DNA from 3 places in the Pseudomonas germanica genome. Region 3 is predicted to be linked to each of the others. Evidence: predicted binding sites of a transcription regulator. Region 3 holds the regulator's gene; each other region holds the start of a gene.
The links. The regulator FliA, encoded in region 3, starts transcription of late flagellar genes. The targets are predictions, from matches to a motif close to CTAAAGTTTNNNNNNNNNNNGCCGNTAA.

Region 1: J0G10_RS15425 (methyl-accepting chemotaxis protein) is a predicted target of FliA. The motif match lies at 2,804-2,831, and genes of this name have one in related genera.
Region 2: J0G10_RS24800 (flagellar protein MotY) is a predicted target of FliA. The motif match lies at 2,641-2,668, and genes of this name have one in related genera.

Annotation. Positions count from the first base shown of each region.
Region 1 is NZ_CP071586.1:3,456,422-3,460,874, forward strand. Features, by position in the region: gene J0G10_RS15415 (AAA family ATPase) at 1-186, opposite strand, end outside; gene pnuC (nicotinamide riboside transporter PnuC) at 183-746, opposite strand; gene J0G10_RS15425 (methyl-accepting chemotaxis protein) at 1,042-2,676, opposite strand; gene J0G10_RS15430 (undecaprenyl-diphosphate phosphatase) at 2,982-3,812, shown strand; gene J0G10_RS15435 (DUF1294 domain-containing protein) at 3,809-4,240, shown strand; gene J0G10_RS15440 (MmcQ/YjbR family DNA-binding protein) at 4,359-4,453, opposite strand, start outside.
Region 2 is NZ_CP071586.1:5,602,236-5,606,688, forward strand. Features, by position in the region: gene J0G10_RS24790 (hypothetical protein) at 1-185, shown strand, start outside; gene J0G10_RS24795 (argininosuccinate synthase) at 319-1,536, opposite strand; gene J0G10_RS24800 (flagellar protein MotY) at 1,666-2,574, opposite strand; gene pyrC (dihydroorotase) at 2,735-3,781, shown strand; gene rnt (ribonuclease T) at 3,778-4,453, shown strand, end outside.
Region 3 is NZ_CP071586.1:2,064,825-2,069,277, forward strand. Features, by position in the region: gene flhF (flagellar biosynthesis protein FlhF) at 1-39, shown strand, start outside; gene fleN (flagellar synthesis regulator FleN) at 156-986, shown strand; gene fliA (RNA polymerase sigma factor FliA) at 983-1,723, shown strand; gene J0G10_RS09135 (chemotaxis response regulator CheY) at 1,890-2,261, shown strand; gene J0G10_RS09140 (protein phosphatase CheZ) at 2,280-3,068, shown strand; gene J0G10_RS09145 (chemotaxis protein CheA) at 3,123-4,453, shown strand, end outside.

The sequences.
Region 1 (4,453 bases), 1.4 Mb from region 3:
ATCCTCCCATTGCAACTGGCCCCGAGCGATATCAGGGATGTCGGCCAGGCATGTATCGCGGGGATTGAGTTCGATAAACCGACGCACGTATTCATCCACCCGCAAGCCGCCAAAGCGTTGTTGCAGGCCCGCCGCCAGCCAGCTCTTGCCAGTGGATTCGGGGCCGGTCAGGACCACAACCTTCATGGGCGCAACGCCGGGTCGGCGCGCCATTCGCGATAGCCTTGCACCGCCAGCAGGGTGAATAGCCCGTACAGCGCAGCGGTCAGGTACAGCCCTTTGTAGATGAACAACCCGACAAAAATCACATCGAGTACGAACCATAGCGCCCAGCATTGCAGGCGTTTCTGTGCCATCCACAGTTGCGCCACCAGGCTGAAACCGGTCAGCGCCGCATCCAGCCACGGTTGCGCGGCGTCGGTCCAATGCGCCATGGCCGCGCCGAGCAAGACACTGCCGACCGCGCCAACGCTGAGGCCGAGCAACAGAGTGCGGCGATCGAGGCGAGTGACCTCGCGGCCGTCATGCATCGTCCCGGCGCGGGTCCATTGCCACCAGCCATAGACTTGCAGCGCGGCGTAAATCACTTGCAGCAACATGTCCGAGTACAGCTTCACTTCAAAGAAGATCCAGCTATAGAGCAACACCATGACCAGACCGATCGGCCAGCACCACGGATTCTGTTTGACCGTCAGCCACACGGCGATCACCCCGAGGGCGGCGGCAAACAGTTCAAGCCCGGACATGGGGGTTCCTTGGGGGAGTGAAAGAAGGGGGCGGATTGTACTGCATTGGGCTAGGTACTGATGATCGCTGTAGATCAAAAGCCCCTCACCCTAACCCTCCCGAAACGTCGGACCGCCCGTAGGGAGAGGGGACTGAGCGAGTTGGATGTTCGAGATACGCCGACCTGATCTTTCTGCGTTGAATCCATAATCGACTCGATTTTTCAGGTCGACGTATAGCTTGAGAGACCTCGGTCGGCCCCCTCTCCTTGGGGAGAGGGGTGGGGTGAGGGGTGGGCTCACCACAGTACACGGGTCAGACGCGGAACTGGCGCAGGAGGGCGTTGAGTTGTTCGCTCAACTGGCCAAGTTTCAGGCTGGCCGCACTCGATTGTTCGGCAGCGATCGCCGTGCTGTGCGAGAGGCCGGCCGCCTGAGTGACGTTCTGATTAATGTCCTCGACCACATGCGCCTGCTGCAACGTGGCGCTGGCAATCGACGCGTTCAGGCCATTGAGATTACGCAGTGCCTGGCCAATGGCATTCAGGCTCGCACCGGCCAACCCGGCTTGTTCGATGGTCAGTTGCGACGCCTTGCTGCTGTCGCCGATCACTTTTACGGCGGCTTCGGAGTGGTTCTGCAGGCGCTCGATCATCGACTGGATTTCCGCCGTCGACTTCTGCGTACGTTGCGCCAACAAGCGTACTTCATCCGCCACCACGGCAAACCCGCGACCTTGCTCCCCGGCCCGCGCCGCTTCAATCGCGGCATTAAGCGCGAGCAGGTTGGTCTGTTCGGCAATCGAACGGATCACCTCCAATACGCTGCCGATCTGCGTGCTTTCGGCAGCCAGGGTGCGAATCACTTCCACCGCTTGATCAATGGTGCCGGACAGCTTGTCTATCTGCTGCAAGCTGCCGTCGATATTGATCTGGCCCTGTTGCGCCTGCGCTTCGGCATCGCGCATTTCGGCGGCGGCGTGCTCGGCGTTCTTTGCCACGTCCTGCACGCCATAGGTCACTTCGTTGATCGCCGTGGCCACCAGTTCCATCTGCTGCGATTGCTGCTGGCTGCGTTGCTGAGCCTGCGAGGCGTCGTTGCCCAGTTCGCTGGACGACTGGCCCAAGGCGCTGGCCGACACCTGCAAATCACCGATCACCCGGCGCAGCTTGGCGGTGAAGGCGTTGAAGTGATGCGCCAGTTCAGTGACTTCATCTTTGCCATGGGTATCGAGGCTGCGGGTCAGGTCGCTTTCACCGCTGGCAATGTTGGCCATGGCGTTCACGGTTTCCTGCAATGGGCGGACGATGCTGCGCGCGATGAGGATCACCAACAGCGCCATGATCACGGCGATCACCAGGCCGATGACCGTAGCCTTGATCACTTGGCCCCGGAATTCCGCCTGCACATCGTCGACGTAAACCCCGGAGCCGAGCACCCAGCCCCACGGTTCGAAAAGTTTGACGTAGGACGTCTTGGCCACCGGCTCACTGGCGCCCGGTTTTGGCCAGCGGTAGTCGACCATGCCCGCGCCTTTCGATCGGGCGATGGCGACCATTTCGTTGAACACCGCAAAGCCGTCCGGGTCACGGATCGCCGAGAGGTTCTGGCCTTCGAGTTTCGGGTTGGTCGGGTGCATGACCATCACGGGCGTGAGGTCGTTGATCCAGAAGTAATCGCTCTGGTCGTAACGCAGTCCGCGAATTGCCGTCAGCGCCTGTTTCTGTGCAGCCTCTTTGCTCAGGGTGCCGGCGGTTTCGAGGTCGTGGTAATAGGTCAGCAGGCCGCTGGCGGTCTGCACGACGTGCTGGGTTTTCTGGGCTTTGGCATGGTAGAGATCGTCGTGGATCTGCTTGAGCATCAACACGCCCAAGGTCAGCAACATGACCACCGCCACAATCAAGATGAGCCACAAGCGTCGGCTGATCGACACACTGCGCAAGCTGTTCATAACGCTGTCACTCCGGATTCTTTTTCTTGTAATAAACGACCGCCAGCATCCAACCACGATTTCGTGAGCGGGCATACGCGACCCAAGTCGTATAACGCGGCAGCGCTAATAAGGCTTGTCTGTTAGGATTTCGGCCCCGCGCGTGAAAACCTGAATCCAAATTGATATTTCACGGAATTTTGACCGTTTCGTGTGGATCCTGTGCGTGCGGAATCGGTACAGCCACAAACAGCTACGCTGATCGCAGTGAACGCTAGAAAAATACTATCGGGGCATGCCGGCGCGCATCGCTCTTTGGGGGATTGATGGATCTTTGGACGGCCTTGCAGGCACTGATACTAGGAGTTGTAGAAGGGCTGACGGAGTTTTTGCCCATTTCCAGTACCGGACACCAGATCATTGTTGCCGACTTGCTTGATTTTGGCGGCGAACGGGCCATGGCGTTCAATATCATCATCCAGCTCGGCGCGATCCTCGCGGTGGTCTGGGAGTTTCGACGCAAGATTTTCGATGTGGTCATCGGTTTGCCGACGCAGCCCAGCGCCCGTCGTTTCACCGCCAACCTGCTGATCGCATTTCTGCCCGCTGTGGTGCTGGGCGTGATCTTTGCCGACCTGATCCACGAATATCTGTTCAACCCGATTACCGTCGCGGCCGCCTTAGTGGTGGGCGGCATCATCATGTTGTGGGCGGAAAAGCGTCAGCATGAAGTGCACGCCGAAACGGTCGACGAGATCACCTGGAAAGATGCCCTGAAAGTCGGCTTCGCCCAGTGTCTGGCGATGATTCCCGGCACTTCGCGTTCCGGCTCGACGATCATTGGCGGCTTGCTGTTCGGCCTGTCGCGCAAGACCGCTACCGAGTTTTCCTTCTTCCTTGCGATGCCGACCATGGTCGGTGCGGCGGTTTACTCGGGCTACAAGTACCGTGACTTGTTTGTGCCGGCGGACTTCCCGGTGTTCGCCATCGGTTTCGTCACCGCATTCATCTTCGCCATGATCGCCGTGCGCGGTTTGCTCAAGTTCATCGCCAGCCACAGCTATGCGGCATTTGCCTGGTATCGGATCGTTTTTGGTCTGGTCATTCTGGCGACGTGGCAGTTTGGCTGGATCGATTGGGCGGCGGCCAAGCCATGAGTGATTCCCGCGCACGCCGGCCCGAAGGGCGACCTTCGGGCGGCAACAACATCCAGCATCTGAAGCTGAAACTGCTGGTTCTGCTGGTCGTCTGCGCGCTGCCGTTGTTCGGCTCGGTGTCGATGTGGTTGCGCGGGATTTCGTTGGTGCCGCTGACAGCTTACGGTGTTGTGAGTGTGTTGGCGTTCTTCATGTACTGGGCAGACAAGCGCAAGGCGCGCGCCGATGCCTGGCGCACACCCGAGAACATCCTTCATGCCGTGGAACTGGCGGGCGGCTGGCCGGGCGCATTGATCGCCCAGCAGGTGTTCCGGCACAAGACGCGCAAGGTGTCGTTTCAGATTCTGTTCTGGGTGATTGTCGTGTTGCACCAAGTGTTCTGGATCGACCAGCTGTTTCTCGGCTCGAACTTGCTGACGCTGTTCTGAATACACCGCAATTCCCTATGTAGGAGCTGCCGAAGGCTGCGATCTTTTTGATCTTGCTTTTAAAAGATCAAAGTCAAAAGATCGCAGCCTTCGGCAGCTCCTACACAGGGGGTCGGGTTTACAGCAACAAACCTATTTGGGTTTTCTTCGGCAACTTGCTCACCACCAACTGATGCGAGCGCTGCAACAACCCGCACAATTCCTCGGCACCCA
Region 2 (4,453 bases), 3.2 Mb from region 3:
ACATCCGGAACCTGGACCGGAAAACTCCCCGGGTAGTGGTGTTTCTTTCCAATCATGTATCGGATGTTTTACTGACGCAGCATTCATTGCTGAAGATCAGGCACGTCAGGAAAGGCTCAGGCAAAACGATTTGTATTGTTTATAACCTTTGCGCACAGGCGGTAACGCTGCTGGGACGGGCATGAAAGATGAGTCGTAGCCACAGATGCCAAGACCAGGAACAGGCTTCAATCAGACGCAAACAAAGAATCATGCAAAAAGGGCGGCCTTGTCTCGATGACAAGGCCGCCCTTTTCATTACGCTTCAGACCAGAACGCTTAGAACAGCTTGCGGCCCTTGTTGGCAGCAATGCGCATGCGCAGCGCGTTGAGCTTGATGAAGCCCGCGGCATCAGCCTGGTTGTAAGCACCGCCGTCTTCTTCGAAGGTCGCGATGTTGGAATCGAACAGCGAATCGTCGGACTTGCGGCCGGTAACGATCACGTTGCCTTTGTACAACTTCAGGCGCACAACGCCGTTCACGTTGACCTGCGAAGCGTCGATCATCTGCTGCAGCATCAGACGCTCTGGGCTCCACCAGTAACCGGTGTAGATCAGGCTGGCGTATTTCGGCATCAGCTCGTCTTTGAGGTGAGCGACTTCGCGGTCCAGGGTGATCGATTCGATGGCGCGGTGAGCGCGCAGCATGATGGTGCCGCCCGGGGTTTCGTAGCAGCCACGGGACTTCATGCCGACGTAACGGTTTTCGACAATGTCGAGACGGCCGATACCGTGAGCGCCACCGATCTTGTTCAGCGTCGCCAGCACGGTGGCCGGAGTCATTTCGACGCCGTCCAGTGCAACGATGTCGCCGTTGCGGTAGGTCAGTTCCAGGTATTGCGCTTTGTCAGGAGCGTTCTCCGGGGAGACGGTCCATTTCCACATGTCTTCTTCGTGCTCGGTCCAGGTGTCTTCCAGCACGCCGCCTTCATAGGAGATGTGCAGCAGGTTGGCGTCCATCGAGTACGGGGACTTCTTCTTGCCGTGACGCTCGATCGGGATCGCGTGCTTCTCGGCGTAGTCCATCAGCTTCTCGCGAGACAGCAGGTCCCACTCACGCCAAGGCGCGATCACTTTCACGCCTGGCTTGAGCGCGTAGGCACCCAGTTCGAAACGCACCTGGTCGTTACCCTTGCCGGTGGCGCCATGGGAAATGGCGTCAGCGCCGGTTTCGTTGGCGATTTCGATCAGACGTTTGGCGATCAGCGGACGCGCGATGGAAGTACCCAGCAGGTACTCGCCTTCGTAAACGGTGTTGGCGCGGAACATCGGGAACACGAAATCACGCACGAACTCTTCGCGCAGGTCGTCGATGTAGATTTCTTTGACGCCCATGGCCTGAGCCTTGGCGCGGGCCGGCTCGACCTCTTCGCCTTGCCCGAGATCAGCGGTGAAGGTCACCACTTCACAGTTATAAGTATCCTGCAGCCACTTGAGGATCACCGAAGTGTCCAGGCCGCCGGAATACGCCAGAACGACCTTGTTTACGTCCGCCATGCCATCACTCCACGGGGTTCTACGGAAAGCCGAGGAGTCTACCGCTCCAACGCGATAATTTACAGAGGCGCGACAGCTTAAGACGACAAAGCGACAGAATCTGTCGAGAGCGCGACGATGACCGGCGGGTCAGGAAGTCGCCGCAGTATTGGCTGGCGTGCTCGCTTGCGGTGCCGGAGCCGCGACCGGCGCCACGCGCGCCAGTTTGACATTGACCCGACGGTTCTTCGCGCGATTGGCCGCGTTGGTGTTCGGCACAATGGGATATTGCTCGCCATGGAAACGCACGGTGATCTGCGATTCCTGAATGCCGTTAGCCTTGAAGAAGTCGACCACCGCCAGCGCGCGGCGGCGCGACAGTTCACGGTTGGTCAGGCGATTACCGCTGTTGTCGGAATGGCCGTCGAGTTCGATGTGATTGACCGTCGGATCGGCCTTCATGAACTCAAGCATTACTTGCAGTTTGGCTTTGGCGGCAGCGTCGAGGTCAACGCCTTCACCGGGGAAACCGATCTGCGACTGCTTGATCTGGTCAAAATTCTGCGGCAGCAATTTCGCCACACATGTCTGGTAATCGTTGAAGGCCTTGCTGAACTTGACCGGCAACAGGCGTACTTCCGAGACACGGCCATCGCCAGACGCGCGACGCACGACCGGGCTGCGCCCGTCCAGCAGGCCGCTGATCAGCCCCCCGGCCTGGGACTGCGAACTGCTGAACAGCACGTTGCCGCTGCCGAGCCGCACAGAGCCCAGATTAATGTCACCACGGCCCGGCTGCCAAGGCGCAGCCGCTGCCAGCAACGTTGCAGAACCGCCGCCGAGCATGGCGTTGTAGGCGTTCAGACGGAATATCGCCTGCTCGCCGGCCTTGCGCACGAACTCACCTGAGCCGAAATCAGTGATCGGCTGGGTCAGACGACATTCGAACTTGTCGCCGGCGACCGTCCACTCAATGTTCTCCAGACGGGTCTGGTACGTGAGCGCCATCGCGGGAAGGCTGGCAAACACACTGAGCAAGGCTAAATAACGCTGGCGCACGGGAGGCTCCATTGGCTTCTGAAACACAAAGACCGATTCACACTATGTTTACGGCATACCTACGGGATATCGGAAGGTTCCGGCAAAACTTGATAGCGAGTGCCTGCAAGAGTCTTTTCCGGTAGCATTCGCCTCAGTTTGACCCGCCTGGAATCCCCTCATGTCCGACCGCCTGACCCTGCTGCGTCCCGACGACTGGCACATTCATCTTCGCGATGGTGCCGTGTTGACCAATACCGTTGCCGATGTTGCGCGCACTTTTGGCCGCGCCATCATCATGCCCAACCTGGTACCACCGGTGCGCAACGCCGCTGAAGCCGACAGCTATCGCCAGCGGATTCTCGCTGCCCGCCCGGCCGGCAGTCGCTTCGAACCGCTGATGGTGCTGTACCTCACCGACCGCACCCAGCCCGAAGAAATTCGTGAAGCCAAGGCCAGTGGTTTTGTGCACGCAGCCAAGCTGTACCCGGCCGGCGCGACCACCAACTCCGATTCCGGGGTAACCAGCATCGACAAGATCTTCCCGGCACTGGAAGCCATGGCCGAAGTCGGCATGCCGTTGCTGATCCACGGTGAAGTCACCCGTGGCGACGTCGATGTGTTCGACCGCGAAAAGATCTTCATCGACGAGCACATGCGCCGCGTGGTCGAGCGCTTCCCGACGCTGAAAGTGGTGTTCGAACACATCACCACCGGCGACGCCGTGCAGTTCGTCAACGAGGCCTCGGCCAACGTTGGCGCGACCATCACCGCGCATCACCTGCTGTACAACCGCAACCACATGCTGGTGGGCGGGATTCGGCCGCACTTCTATTGCCTGCCGATCCTCAAGCGCAATACGCACCAGGAAGTCCTGCTCGACGCCGCCACCAGTGGCAGCGCGAAGTTCTTCCTCGGCACCGACTCGGCGCCGCACGCACAGCACGCCAAGGAAGCCGCTTGCGGCTGTGCCGGCTGCTACACCGCGTACGCCGCGATCGAGATGTACGCCGAAGCCTTCGAACAGCGTAATGCGCTGGACAAACTCGAAGCCTTCGCCAGCCTCAACGGCCCGCGTTTCTACGGCCTGCCGGCGAACACCGATCGCATCACCCTGGTTCGTGAAGAATGGACCGCCCCGACCAGCCTGCCGTTTGGCGAGCTGACCGTTATCCCGCTGCGCGCCGGTGAAAAACTGCGCTGGCGCCTGCTGGAGGAACACGCGTGAGTGAAGACCATTTCGACGACGAACTGGACGGTCAAAGTGGTGGCGGCGGCTCCCGTCACCCGATGGCAGCACGCTTTCGCGGCTACCTGCCGGTTGTCGTTGACGTAGAGACCGGTGGCTTCAACTCGGCCACCGACGCTCTGCTGGAGATTGCCGCGACCACCATCGCCATGGATGAAAAGGGTTTTGTATACCCGGATCACACCTACTTCTTCCGCGTTGAGCCGTTCGAAGGCGCCAACATCGAAGCTGCGGCGCTGGAGTTCACCGGAATCAAACTCGATCACCCGCTGCGCATGGCGGTCAGCGAAGAAACCGCGCTGACCGACATCTTCCGTGGCATTCGCAAGGCGCTGAAGGCCAATGGCTGCAAGCGCGCGATTCTGGTCGGGCACAACAGCAGCTTCGACCTTGGCTTCCTGAACGCAGCCGTTGCGCGTCTGGACATGAAACGCAACCCGTTCCACCCATTCTCCAGTTTCGACACCGCGACGCTGGCTGGTCTGGCATACGGCCAAACCGTACTGGCGAAAGCCTGCCAGGCCGCTGACATCGATTTCGACGGCCGCGAGGCGCACTCGGCGCGTTACGACACCGAGAAAACCGCTGAGCTGTTCTGCGGCATCGTCAACCGCTGGAAACAGATGGGCGGCTGGGAAGACTTCGACGACT
Region 3 (4,453 bases):
GCTGATATCTATCACAGCCCGACCAAGCAGGTAGGCTGAGGTATTCATGAACAGTTTTTGTACCTACATCGATGGTCTGCCATGCATTGTTCCGGTTGTGAACGCGCAGCCAGTAATGTGGCCTCCGTCTATGCAAGACAAGGTAAAGAAATAACATGGGCAGCATGCATCCCGTACAGGTGATCGCGGTGACCGGCGGCAAAGGTGGCGTCGGCAAGACTAACGTGTCAGTGAACTTGTCGCTGGCGCTGGCAGAGCTTGGCCGTCGGGTCATGCTGCTGGACGCCGACCTGGGTCTGGCGAACGTTGACGTATTGTTGGGGCTGACCCCTAAACGCACGCTGGCCGACGTCATCGAAGGCCGGTGCGAGCTGCGCGACGTGCTGTTGCAAGGCCCCGGTGGCATTCGCATCGTGCCGGCGGCGTCCGGCACGCAAAGCATGGTGCACCTGAGCCCGGCGCAACATGCCGGCCTGATTCAGGCGTTCAGCGACATCGGTGACAATCTCGATGTACTGGTGATCGACACTGCTGCGGGTATTGGTGACTCGGTAGTCAGTTTTGTTCGCGCCGCGCAAGAAGTGTTGCTGGTGGTCTGCGATGAGCCGACCTCGATCACTGACGCTTACGCGCTGATCAAACTGCTCAACCGCGATTACGGCATGAACCGCTTCCGCGTCCTCGCCAACATGGCGCAGAGCCCGCAGGAAGGGCGCAACCTGTTCGCCAAGTTGACCAAGGTCACGGATCGCTTTCTTGACGTGGCCCTACAATACGTCGGCGCCGTGCCTTACGACGAAAGCGTGCGTAAAGCGGTGCAGAAGCAGCGCGCGGTGTACGAAGCCTTTCCGCGTTCCAAGTGCGCGCTGGCGTTCAAGGCGATCGCGCAGAAGGTCGACACCTGGCCGCTGCCCGCCAACCCGCGTGGCCATCTTGAGTTTTTCGTCGAGCGCCTCGTGCAGCAAACGGCAGGGCCCGTGCTATGACCGCAAGCGGTATGAACTACTACAAGAAGTCGGCACGTGACGCGCAGTACGAGTTGATCGAGCGTTACGCGCCACTGGTCAAACGCATTGCCTACCACTTGCTGGCGCGCTTGCCGGCGAGTGTGCAGGTCGAAGACCTGATCCAGGCCGGGATGATCGGCCTGCTTGAAGTCTCGACCAAATACGACGCCAGCAAAGGCGCCAGTTTCGAAACGTACGCGGGCATACGAATCCGCGGTGCGATGCTCGACGAAGTGCGCAAAGGGGACTGGGCGCCACGCTCGGTTCACCGCAATACCCGTATGGTCAGCGACGCGATTCGCTCAATTGAAGCTAAAACCGGCCGTGATGCTAAAGATCACGAGGTTGCGGCCGAACTCCAATTGAGTCTCGACGATTACTACGGGATTTTGAATGACACCTTGGGCAGTCGCCTGTTCAGTTTCGACGACCTGTTGCAGGACGGCGAACACGAAGGGCTGCACGAGGATGGCGCGAGTGCTCATATGGAGCCGTCACGCGATCTGGAAGATGAACGTTTCCAGGCAGCGTTGGCGGACGCGATTGCCAATTTGCCGGAGCGTGAGCGACTGGTGTTGGCGCTGTACTACGACGAAGAGCTGAACCTCAAGGAGATCGGTGAAGTCCTTGGCGTCAGTGAATCGCGGGTCAGCCAGTTACACAGCCAGTGCGCGGCCCGTTTGCGGGGGCGTTTGGGGGAGTGGCGAGCGCGCTGAAGGCAGTGTGGGGACACTGCGAACGAGGCTGGTGCGGTGATGAACGGCACCGGTCTTGCTCTGTTGTGCTCCAGACAGTCTTCGAGTGCTGCGCCGATTGATTGAAGTGGCGCGTCCAGGTGCTGGGCGCGTTTAAGACTGCTTGGAGGTCGAATTGAACAAAGACATGAAAATCCTCATCGTTGATGACTTCTCAACGATGCGGCGGATCATCAAGAACCTGCTGCGTGATCTTGGGTTCACCAACACCGTCGAGGCTGACGATGGCGTGACTGCCATTCCAGTGCTCAACAGCGGAAGCATCGACTTTCTGGTAACGGACTGGAACATGCCGGGCATGACCGGTATCGACCTGCTGCGCCACGTGCGTGCCGATGAAAAACTCAAGCACCTGCCAGTGCTGATGGTGACTGCAGAAGCCAAGCGCGAGCAGATCATTGAAGCCGCTCAGGCCGGTGTAAACGGCTACGTAGTCAAACCTTTCACGGCTCAGGCGTTGAAAGACAAAATCGAGAAGATTTTCGAACGCATCGGCTGATGAACGCGCGGGGGAGCTATGGAGCATAACGAATCTTCACAGGGCGATTTCGAGTCGACCCTGAAAAAACACGCGGTCGAACTGGTCGAAAGCCTTGAAAAAGGCAGGTTCGGCGACGCTGTGCAACTGATCCATGAGCTCAATCAGACCCGTGACCGTGGCCTGTACCAGGAAGTCGGCAAGCTCACACGTGAACTGCACAGTGCGATCGTCAACTTCCAGATCGATCCGAACATGCCGCAGGCCGAGGAAGTGTCGCAAATCACCGACGCCACCGAACGCCTGGGCTATGTGGTCAAGCTGACAGAAGCCGCGGCCAACCGCACCATGGATCTGGTGGAAAGCGCCACGCCGGTGGTCAACAGTCTGGCTGATGAAGCGCAGACCTTGAGCGCCGATTGGGGTCGCTTCATGCGTCGCGAGGTCGGGGCTGAAGAGTTCCGCGAGCTGGCGCGCCGGGTCGACGGTTTTCTGTCACGCAGCAGCACGGACAACCGTGCGGTGTCGAGCAATCTCAACGACATCCTGCTGGCCCAGGATTACCAGGACCTGACCGGTCAGGTGATCAAGCGTGTGACCCAACTGGTCACCGAAGTCGAAAGCAATTTGCTCAAACTCGTCCTCATGGCCAGTCAGGTCGACCGCTTTGCGGGCATCGAACATGACCGCGCCGCGATGCTTGCAGAAAAAGATCCACAAAAACATCTCTCGCAGGGTGAAGGTCCGCAGATTCATGCCGATAAACGAGAAGACGTTGTGTCCGGTCAGGACGATGTGGACGATTTGTTATCCAGCCTCGGATTCTAGAGTTGTGGAATTTTAGGTTTTTTGGGTTTTTAGACCTGTAGGAGCACCCCATTAATGAGCTTCGGCGCCGATGAAGAGATCCTTCAGGATTTCCTGGTTGAGGCCGGCGAGATTCTTGAGCAACTGTCCGAACAACTGGTCGAGCTGGAAAGCCGTCCGGATGACGCAGATCTGCTCAACGCAATTTTTCGCGGTTTCCACACTGTAAAAGGGGGCGCCGGCTTCCTTCAGCTCAATGAGCTGGTGGAGTGCTGTCACATCGCCGAAAACGTGTTCGACATCCTGCGCAAGGGTGAGCGTCGCGTTGATGCAGAACTGATGGACGTTGTCCTCGAAGCACTGGACGCGGTGAACAGCATGTTCAGCGAAGTCCGTGAGCGTGCACCGATCACCGCTGCCACCCCGGAACTGCTGGCCGCCCTGGCGCGTCTGGCCGAACCGCAATCGGCGGATGCCGCCCCGGCATCGCCGGTGGCCGAGATGATCGAAGAACTGGTCGTCGAAGGCGACGCGTCTGGCGACATCACCGATAACGAATTTGAACAACTGCTGGACTCGCTGAACGCCGTCAAGGCTGAAGCTGAAGCCCCGGCCGCTGTTGCACCTGCGCAAACGGCCGCTGAAGCCGCGAGCGACGAAATCACTGACGCCGAGTTCGAGTCTTTGCTCGATCAGTTGCATGGCAAAGGCCAGTTCGCGGCGGATGCCGTGGCTCCGACCGCAGCGGCTGCGGTAGCCCCGGCGGCGGGCGACAGCTCGGATATCACCGACGACGAATTCGAAGCCCTGCTCGATCAACTGCATGGCAAGGGCAATTTTGCCGTTGAAGCACTGGAATCGGCGATCGCCTCGGCACCGGCTGCGCCAGCCGCGCCGGCAGCCGCCGCAGCCGGCAGCGATCTGATCAGCGATCACGAGTTCGAATCGCTGCTCGACGAATTGCACGGCAAAGGCAAGTTCACTGACGTTGGCGCCGCGACTGCCGGCGCTGCTTCCACGGTGGCTGCGCCTGCCGCCAAGGCTGCGGCCGCTCCGGCTGCTGCGCCAAAGGCAGCTCCCAAGCCTGAGCCGAAAGCCGAAGCGCCGAAACCGGCTGCCGCTGCTGCACCGGCTCCGGCCCGTGCCGCCGCTGCGCCGCCACCGGAAAAACCGGCTAGCGAAGCCGAGACCACCGTGCGGGTCGACACCGCGCGTCTCGACGAAATCATGAACATGGTCGGCGAGTTGGTGCTGGTGCGTAACCGTCTGGTGCGCCTGGGCCTCAACAGCGGCGACGAAGCCATGTCCAAGGCCGTGTCGAACCTCGACGTGGTCACGGCTGACTTGCAGACCGCGGTGATGAAGACGCGGATGCAGCCGATCAAGAAGGTCTTCGGGCGCTTCCC